3 regions of the Acidovorax sp. DW039 genome follow, and region 3 is predicted to be linked to each of the others. Evidence: predicted binding sites of a transcription regulator. Region 3 holds the regulator's gene; each other region holds the start of a gene.
What was found. Region 3 encodes sigma-54, which starts transcription at its own class of promoters, with help from an activator protein. Its sites were predicted from a motif close to TGGCANGNAANCTGCTTT; they were not measured.

Region 1: the regulator sigma-54 is predicted to act here: its motif matches at 1,580-1,597, upstream of glnA (type I glutamate--ammonia ligase).
Region 2: the regulator sigma-54 is predicted to act here: its motif matches at 2,018-2,035, upstream of AACH87_RS01550 (TorF family putative porin).

The regions. Positions count from the first base shown of each region.
Region 1 covers NZ_AP029019.1:3,495,807-3,498,913, forward strand. Annotated here, with positions in the region: gene glnA (type I glutamate--ammonia ligase) at 116-1,531, opposite strand; gene AACH87_RS15660 (molybdopterin-binding protein) at 1,703-2,524, opposite strand; gene AACH87_RS15665 (EI24 domain-containing protein) at 2,521-3,107, opposite strand, start outside.
Region 2 covers NZ_AP029019.1:348,893-351,999, forward strand. Annotated here, with positions in the region: gene AACH87_RS01540 (SDR family oxidoreductase) at 1-311, shown strand, start outside; gene AACH87_RS01545 (YifB family Mg chelatase-like AAA ATPase) at 314-1,858, opposite strand; gene AACH87_RS01550 (TorF family putative porin) at 2,072-2,803, shown strand; gene glnK (P-II family nitrogen regulator) at 2,847-3,107, shown strand, end outside.
Region 3 covers NZ_AP029019.1:4,427,072-4,430,178, reverse strand. Annotated here, with positions in the region: gene lptB (LPS export ABC transporter ATP-binding protein) at 1-688, shown strand, start outside; gene AACH87_RS19845 (RNA polymerase factor sigma-54) at 801-2,426, shown strand; gene AACH87_RS19840 (methyl-accepting chemotaxis protein) at 2,528-3,107, opposite strand, start outside.

The DNA of each region.
Region 1 (3,107 bases), 930 kb from region 3:
TTTGTGTACGGATGCAACGATCACACAACCCCGAAGCTCCGCATGCATGAAAGGCACTGCACAAAGAAAAAGGCGGCCGAAGCCGCCTTTGTTGTGATAGCTGCCCAAAAGGCAATCACAGGGAGTAGTACATGTCGTACTCGACAGGGTGCACTGCCATACGGAAGCGAGTCACCTCGGTCATCTTCAGATCGATATAGGCGTCGATCATGCTGTCGGTGAAAACGCCGCCCTTGGTCAGGAACGCGCGGTCCTTGTCCAGATGTTCCAGCGCTTGGTCCAGGCTATGGCACACGGTGGGCACCAGCTTGTCTTCTTCTGGAGGCAGGTGGTACAGGTCCTTCGTTGCAGCTTCGCCGGGATGGATCTTGTTTTCCACACCGTCCAGACCAGCCATCAGCAGAGCTGCGAAGCCCAGATAGGGGTTCATCAGTGGATCGGGGAAGCGAGCTTCCACACGACGGCCCTTGGGGTTGGCCACGTAAGGAATGCGGATCGAAGCGGAGCGGTTCTTGGCAGAGTAAGCCAGCTTCACTGGAGCTTCGAAGTGAGGAACCAGACGCTTGTAGCTGTTAGTGCCAGGGTTGGTAATGGCGTTCAGCGCACGTGCGTGCTTGATGATGCCGCCGATGTAGTACAGGGCGTAGTCAGACAAGCCTGCGTAGCCGTCGCCTGCGAACAGGTTCTTGCCATCCTTCCAGACCGACTGGTGAACGTGCATGCCGGAGCCGTTATCACCGTGGTAAGGCTTGGGCATGAAGGTCGCTGTCTTGCCGTATGCGTTGGCCACGTTGTGGATGACATACTTTTGCAGGATGGTCCAGTCGGCGCGCTCCACCAGGGTGCTGAACTTGGTGCCGATTTCGTTCTGACCTGCGCCAGCCACTTCGTGGTGGAACACTTCGACAGGGATGCCCAGAGATTCGAGAATCAGGGACATCTCAGCGCGCATGTCTTGCGTGCTGTCGACCGGAGGGACAGGGAAGTAGCCGCCCTTGACGGTGGGACGGTGGCCACGGTTGCCGCCTTCGAGCTTGGCACCAGTGTTCCAAGGAGCTTCGTATTCTTCGATTTCGTAGAAAGTGCTGTTGGGCTCTGTGCTCCAGCGAACGCCGTCGAAGATGAAGAATTCTGGCTCAGGGCCGAAGTAGGCAGTGTCGCCCAGACCAGACGCCTTCAGGTAGGCTTCAGCGCGCTTGGCGATGGAGCGTGGGTCACGGTCATAAGCCTTGCCATCGCTGGGCTCGATCACATCGCAAGTCAGGATCAGCGTTGTTTCTTCAAAGAACGGATCGATGTTGGCAGTATTGGGATCGGGGATCAGCTGCATGTCCGAGGCTTCAATGCCCTTCCAGCCAGCGATCGAGGAGCCGTCAAATGCGTGGCCCGATACAAACTTGTCTTCGTCAAAGTGAGAGACTGGCACCGTGGTGTGCTGCTGCTTGCCACGGGTATCGGTGAAACGGAAATCAACGAACTTGACTTCGTTCTCCTTCACCATCTTCATCACGTCTGCAACGGTCTTGGCCATCAGGTTCTCCTGGATAAAGCGCTTGTTGAAAAAAGAGTTTGCAAAATAAAAGCAGTTTGCGTGCCAGCCAAGTGCGGTCTTGCACTATGAAGGAGCGCCCACTACGGCAGTTGAGCAGGATGCACGTTCAAAAGCACCAACACAGTGCAAATAACGGTCAATACCTTCAAACTAGAGGTTGCGCACCAATTCCGGGCCAAGGTTTGCACCAAATTCGTGCAAACCTGTTTTCAGGGCCTGCCATGCAGCAGGCACCGACGACGCAGGCCCCTTGACGCCCAGTTCGATATGCCGCCCGTATTGTGGATGATCTACGCTGGGCAAACTGAACACCCGCACATCTGGGTGCGATTTTTCAATCTGCTCCATCAGAGGCGTCAGTGCCGCCTCCATGGCGCCGTACACCACCACTGACTGCTCGGTCTGTGGTGCACGATTGAAATGGACCGCATAGTGCTCTTCAAGCACCCATTCGATCATCGGCCAGGCCATGACCGGAAAACCTGGAACGAAATGCACACAGCCCCCGCCCGCACCATCGCAGCTGAAGCCGGGGATCTTGTTGTATGGGTTGGGAATGATGCGCGCCCCCTGCGGAAACATGCCCATGTTGAGGCGGTGCACGTTGTCAGGTCGGTCTGGCTCATAGGGCACGCCCTGCTCCCTTGCCACATCCTGCATCCGTTCGCGGATCAGGACCTCAGCCTCAGGGTGCAGGGCGAGTTCACGTCCCAGAGCACGTCCAGCACATTGACGGGTGTGATCGTCGGGTGTCGCGCCAATACCGCCGCAGGAAAACACCACATCTGCCGATGCAAATGCGCGCGCCAGCGTGGCGGTGATCCGATCAGGACTATCGCCTACGTAGTCAGCGTAGGCCAATGACAGGCCCCGCGCTGCCAGAAGCTCAATCACCTTGGGCATGTGCTTGTCGGCCCGCTTCCCCGACAGAATCTCGTCGCCCACGATGATGAGACCGAAAGTGGGGGTCATGGTGAATTTTCTCCTGATTGCGAAGTTGTGGAAGACGGGTGCACCGGCCTTGGGGACACTGACGTGTTCGCGTCTTGGATTCCTGAGGGGGGCGGAAACGGTTCGGCCATCGGCGCGATGTCATTCATCCGCACATTGGTAGTTTGCTCGTTTCGCAAACGTTGCAGGGCAGCCAGACCATAGTGCGTGAACCACAGCGAAGAGAACGCGAAAACCAGGGTATAAATCCAGATAGCCAGCGGCACCAACACAAAGAATGCGGCTGCGAATACCACGCCTGACGCCCATACGATGCTAGGCGCTGCACCCAGGTAGCCTGTGATGACGCCTATGCCCAGAAGGCTGCTGCGATGGCGACGGAATATCTCCGCGCGCTCCTCCTTGCTCGCATGTTCGGCCAGCGCATCAAACACCATCACGCGATAAGTCAGCCAACCCCAGATCAAGGGAGGCAGAATGAGTACCAACGGAGGCACCAGCCAGAGCGGAACCGAGACCAACAGTGCCACTAGCGCCAACACGGTAGACCCCACCGACCAAGCGACACTGGCGACGAAAGATCCGCCTTTTTTACGCTCCAGAT
Region 2 (3,107 bases), 780 kb from region 3:
CGCTGCCGGGCTACGCCGCCTATGCGGCCATGAAGGGTGGTGTTGAGGTGCTGAGCCGCTATCTGGCCAAGGAGCTGGGCCCCCGCGGCATTGCGGTGAATGTAGTGGCCCCCGGCGCCATCGAGACGGACTTTGGCGGCGGAGCCGTGCGTGACAACGCGCAGCTCAACGCCTTTGTCGCATCCCAGACTGCGCTGGGCCGCGTCGGCCTGCCCGAGGATATTGGCCCGCTGGTCGCGTCACTGCTGCAACCCGCCACCCGCTGGGTAAACGCCCAGCGCATCGAGGCCTCGGGAGGCATGTTCCTGTAATTTCAACCGGGCGCGTGCAGCCCACGCCGGTATTGCACCGCTTCCGCCACATGGCTGACCTCGGTGCGCTCGGCACCCGCCAGATCGGCAATGGTCCGCGCCACCTTCAGGGCGCGGTGGGTGCTGCGTGCAGACCAGCCCAGCCGGGCTGCCGTGGTGTTCAGGAATTTGGCGGCGGTGTCGTCCAAGTGCAGGTGCTCGTCAATGGCCTGGCCCTGCAGCGCCTGGTTGGTGCTGCCCTGGCGTTGCATGGCGCGTTGCCGGGCCTGCACCACCCGCTCGCGAATGGCCTCGGTGCCTTCTCCCTGCGGTGCCTTGAGCAGTTGCTCTGCGGGCAGGGCGGGCACATCCACATGCAGGTCTATGCGGTCCAGCAGCGGGCCGCTGAGCTTGCCCTGGTAGCGCGACACCTGATCGGGCGTGCAGCGGCAGGCCCGCTGGCTGGACCCGAGGAAGCCGCAAGGGCAGGGGTTCATGGCCGCCACCAGCTGGAAGCGTGCCGGAAAATCCGCCCGCTGCGCCGCGCGGGAGATGGTGATGTGCCCTGTCTCCAGCGGTTCGCGCAGGGCCTCCAGCGCGGCCCGGGGAAACTCCGGCAGCTCGTCCAAAAACAACACGCCTTGATGGGCCAGGGAGATTTCTCCGGGTTTGGGGGGTGAGCCGCCTCCGACCAGTGCAACCGCCGATGCCGTGTGATGCGGCTGCCCCGTGGGCCGTACGCCCCAGCGGCTCGGGTCAAAGCGCCCGGCCAGGCTGGCCACGGCGGCGCTCTCCAGCGCCTCGGTCACGGTCATGGGCGGCAGCAGCCCGGCAAAGCGCTGGGCCAGCATGGATTTGCCGGAGCCCGGTGGCCCCAGCATCAGCACGCTATGCCCCCCGGCTGCTGCAATCTCCAGCGCCCGCTTGGCGGCAGCCTGGCCTTTCACATCGGCCATGTCGGGGCCGGTGGCGGCTGCAGAGAGTGGGGTGGGCTGCAGGCGGCACCAGCCGTCGTTGTCTACATCAGCATCGCCACCGGCGGTGCTGCCCGGTGGCAGAAAAGCCCGCACCACGTCCAGCAGGTGGCGCGCGCGCACGACCTGGGCATCGGGCACCAGCGCTGCTTCCTCGGCGCTGCCGGGCGGCAGCACCATCTGCACGCGCACTTGCTGCGCTGCCAGGGCCAGACTGGTGGCCAGCGCGCCGCGCACCGGGCGCAATTCGCCCGACAGGGACAGTTCGCCCGCAAATTCGTACCCCTGCAGCCGCTGCGCGTCCACCTGCCCGCTGGCGGCCAGGATGCCCATGGCGATGGGCAAGTCAAACCGGCCTGAATCCTTGGGAAGGTCTGCCGGTGCCAGGTTGACGGTGATGCGCTTGTTGTGGGGGAACTCCAACCCCGCGTTCTGAAGGGCGGAACGTACCCGCTCGCGCGCTTCCTTCACTTCCACGTCCGCCAAACCCACCAGCGTGAAGCTGGGCAGGCCGTTGGCCAGATGCACTTCCACGGTGACGGGCGGTGCCTGAAGCCCCAGAAGGGCGCGGCTTTGCACCAATGCAAGACTCATGTGTAACTTTCTCCCCAGATGGGTGCGTTCCAGTGGCCCCGTGCAGGCGATAGGGCGCAGTTGCACCACGCAAGTGCGTGCGCACAAAGAACTTGCACCGCTTTGCGCAAAGGATCAGTCCCGGTTCCAAGGCATTCAATTTTCAAATGCAACAGGTTGTGGCACGGTCTGTGCTTAAAGCCCTTGTCCCTACTTTGTCCAACCGGAGGAAACATGATTCGCACTTCTATCAAGACCCTGGGCGTTGCCCTCGCTGCTGCGCTGCCCCTGTTGGCCAGCGCGCAACTTACCGGCAACGTCAGCGTGACCACAAACTACAAGTTCCGTGGCCAGGATCAGGACGCCAGCAAGGTCAAGGCCGTCAAGCCCGCACTGCAGGGTGGTTTTGACTATACCTTTGGCGACACCGGCTTTTACCTGGGCAACTGGAATTCCAGCGTGGATTGGCTCACCAGCAACTCGCTGGAGATGGATTTCTACGGTGGCTACAAATTCAAGGCGGGTGAAGTCGATCTGGACGTAGGTGCGCTCACCTATGTGTACCCAGGCAACTCGCTGGGCAACACCACGGAGCTGTATGGCGCAGCCAGCTACGGCCCCTTCACTGCCAAGTACTCGCACACCATCTCCAAGGACTACTTCGGCTTTGCCGGCAACAAGCTGGGCACAGGCCGCAAGGGCACCAACACGGGTTACCTGAACATCGCATTCGCTCAGGAAGTGCTGCCCAAGGTTACGGCGAAGGCTTCGGTGGGCTTCACCCGCTTTGCCAGCGACATCAAGGACACGGGTACTCCCAACTTCATGGACTACAGCGTGGGCGGTGCCTACGACTTTGGCAGCGGCCTGTCGCTGGGTGCTGCCGTGGTGGGCGCCACCAAGAAGAACTTCTTTGGCCCCGTCAACAAATCGCGCGTGATTGTCACGCTGACCAAAACCCTGTAAACACCTGTGAGCGCCACGGGCGCTTACATCGGAGGACATGAACATGAAAATGGTGACAGCCATCATCAAACCCTTCAAGCTCGACGAGGTGCGTGAAGCCCTGTCGGACATCGGGGTGCAAGGCATCACGGTGACTGAAGTCAAAGGCTTCGGACGCCAGAAGGGTCATACCGAGCTGTACCGTGGCGCTGAATACGTCGTGGACTTTCTCCCCAAGGTCAAGATTGAAGCCGCTGTGGCGGACGACCTGGTGGACCGCGTGATCGAAGCCATCGAAGGCGCAGCCCGCACCGGCAAGATCGGT
Region 3 (3,107 bases):
GGTCAAGGATGTGTCGCTTGTCGTGCAAAAAGGCGAGGTGGTGGGCCTGCTGGGCCCCAACGGCGCTGGCAAGACCACTTCGTTCTACATGATCGTAGGCCTGGTGCGCAGCGATGCCGGAGACATCCGCATTGACGGCCAGTCTGTGGCCCACATGCCGATTCACCGTCGCTCCCGTCTTGGCCTGTCGTACCTGCCGCAGGAAGCCTCCATCTTCCGCAAACTCTCGGTGGAAGAAAACGTGCGCGCCGTTCTGGAGCTGCAGCGTGACGAGCGTGGTGCACCCTTGTCCAAGGCAGCCATTGAGGATCAGCTGACCTCCCTGCTGCAAGAGCTGCGGGTAGACCATCTCCGCGCCTCACCTGCATTGGCGCTGTCGGGTGGTGAGCGCCGCCGGGTGGAAATTGCCCGTGCGCTGGCCACGCAGCCGCGTTTCATTCTGCTGGACGAGCCCTTTGCGGGTATCGACCCCATTGCCGTGATCGAGATCCAGCGCATCATCGGCTTTCTCAAGGCGCGGGGAATCGGTGTGCTGATCACCGACCACAACGTGCGCGAAACGCTGGGTATCTGCGACCACGCCTTCATCATCAGTGATGGGCGCGTGCTGGCACAGGGCACACCCTCGGAGATTGTGGACAACGCTGAAGTGCGCCGGGTGTACCTGGGCGAACACTTCCGCATGTGATGGCGTTACATGAGACTGCCGACATGGGCTTGAAGACGAGGGCGGTTCTGCGGGTACGAGGTGGTGGTTTTGCCATCGGTATGGCTCGCGGCCCCGCTGCAGGAGGTGCTGCTTGAAGCCCGGCCTGTCACTGCGTGTCTCGCAGCATCTGGCGCTGACGCCGCAACTGCAGCAGTCCATCCGCCTGCTGCAGCTGTCCACGCTGGAGCTGGGGCAGGAAGTCGAGCAGATGCTCGACGAGAACCCCTTCCTTGAACGCAATACCGACGAGGCTCCGCGTGAGGAGTTTGGCCTGGAGCAGGCCGATGCGCCGCCCCAGGCGGATGACTACAGCGCGGATGATGCTATTTATTCAGGAGCTGCCAGCGCTTCATCCACAGGCGCCGAAGCCACTTTGGATACGGGTTCTGAGTCCGCGCCAGACGCCGACTACGCCAGCAGCGGTGCCGAAGAGCCCGACTGGGGCGGAGACGGCTCGGTGGACATGGCCCCCAACGACAGCGAGTGGGGTGGAGACGCCCCCGCGCGCACCCGCAACGACACCGAAGGGGATGAGGCCGACGCGACCGAGCTGGCGCGCTCTCAGGAATCCCTCACGGCCTATCTCCACCGCCAGGCGCTGGCGCTGCGCCTGTCTGAGGTGGACAGTGCTGCATTGCGCTTCCTCATCGAATCGCTGAACGACGACGGCTACCTGGAAGAGTCTCTGGAAGAGCTTGCCATCACCCTGGCTGGTCCGGATGACCTGGAGCAGATCGAAGAGCTGGTGCACCGCTTTACCGTGGGGCTGCGTCTGCTGCAGACACTGGAGCCGGTGGGCGTCGGGGCGCGCAATCTGGCGGAATGCCTGACCTTGCAGCTGAGCGCGCTGGCAGCAAATGGTGTCAGCGATGTGCCCGAGCCTGTCATCCAGACGGCGCTGCGCATTTGCCAGCAGCCTCTGGAGATGCTGGCCCGCCGCGACATCAAGCGCCTCACCCAGGCCTGCAGCGAGGGCGGAAGCGCTGGCGAGGAGCGGACCCGTGCCGCCATGGCGCTCATCGCCCGCCTGGAGCCGCGCCCGGGCCGCCGCTTCACGGACGTGGAGCGCAACATCATCATTCCCGATGTCATCGTGCGCAAGGCGGGGCGTGCCAACGGCAACAGTGGCCAGCACAACTTCATCGTCAGCCTCAACCCCGACGTCATGCCGCGCCTGCGCGTGCACGATGTGTATGCGGGGGCTCTGCGGGGCCACAAGGGGGGCGAGGGTCACCAGGGGCTGCAGCAGCGCCTGCAAGAGGCGCGCTGGTTCATCAAGAACATCCAGCAGCGCTTTGACACCATCTTGCGCGTCTCGCGTGCCATCGTCGAGCGGCAGAAGAACTTCTTCACCCACGGTGAGCTGGCCATGCGCCCGCTGGTGCTGCGTGACATTGCGGACGAACTGGGGCTGCACGAATCCACCATCAGCCGCGTGACCACGGCCAAATACATGGCGACCCCGATTGGCACCTACGAGCTGAAGTACTTCTTTGGTTCAGGCCTGGGCACCGAGACCGGAGGCAACGCATCCAGCACGGCGGTGCGCGCGCTCATCAAGCAGTTTGTCTCGGCAGAGAATCCCGCCAAACCGCTGTCAGACAGCCAACTGGCCGAGATGCTCAAGGAGCAGGGCATCGAGTGCGCACGCCGCACGGTGGCCAAGTACCGCGAGGCGCTCAAGATCGCGCCTGCCAATTTGCGCAAGGCGCTGTAGCGCAGGCGGGGAGATGGGGCGCAGCCTGCCCCACGTCCCGTCCATCAGATGGCGCACCCAGCCCCACTCGTTGTGTGGGGCCAGAAATGCCGAAATGCCCTTTAGCGCAGGCGCGCCATCGGCTTGGATGCCGGGGGCAGGGATGCATGGCCCCCGTGGTCTAGCTTGAACCCCGCCACAATTTCCGCCAACTGTGCCGCTTGCTGCTGCAGTGCTTGGGCGGCGGCCGTGGCCTCCTCCACCAGTGCGGCATTCTGTTGTGTGCCCTGGTCCATGTGGCTCACCGCGGTGCCAATCTCAGCAATGCCGGTGCTTTGCTCCTGGCTGGCATTGCTGATCTCGCTCACGATGGAGGTCACTCTGCGCACGCTCTCCACCACCTTCTCCATGGTGGCCCCCGCGTTCTGCACCAGCTGGCTGCCAGCGTTTACTTGGCTGACCGAGTCATCAATCAGCGCCTTGATTTCCTTGGCCGCTGTTGCACTGCGTTGTGCCAGGGTGCGCACTTCTGCCGCCACCACCGCAAAGCCCCGGCCTTGCTCGCCAGCGCGGGCGGCCTCCACGGCGGCGTTCAGCGCCAGGATGTTGGTCTGGAAGGCGATGGAATCGATGACGCCGATGATGTCCACAATCTTGCGTGCCGAGCTTTCGATGCCGCCCATGGTCTGCACCACCTGGCCC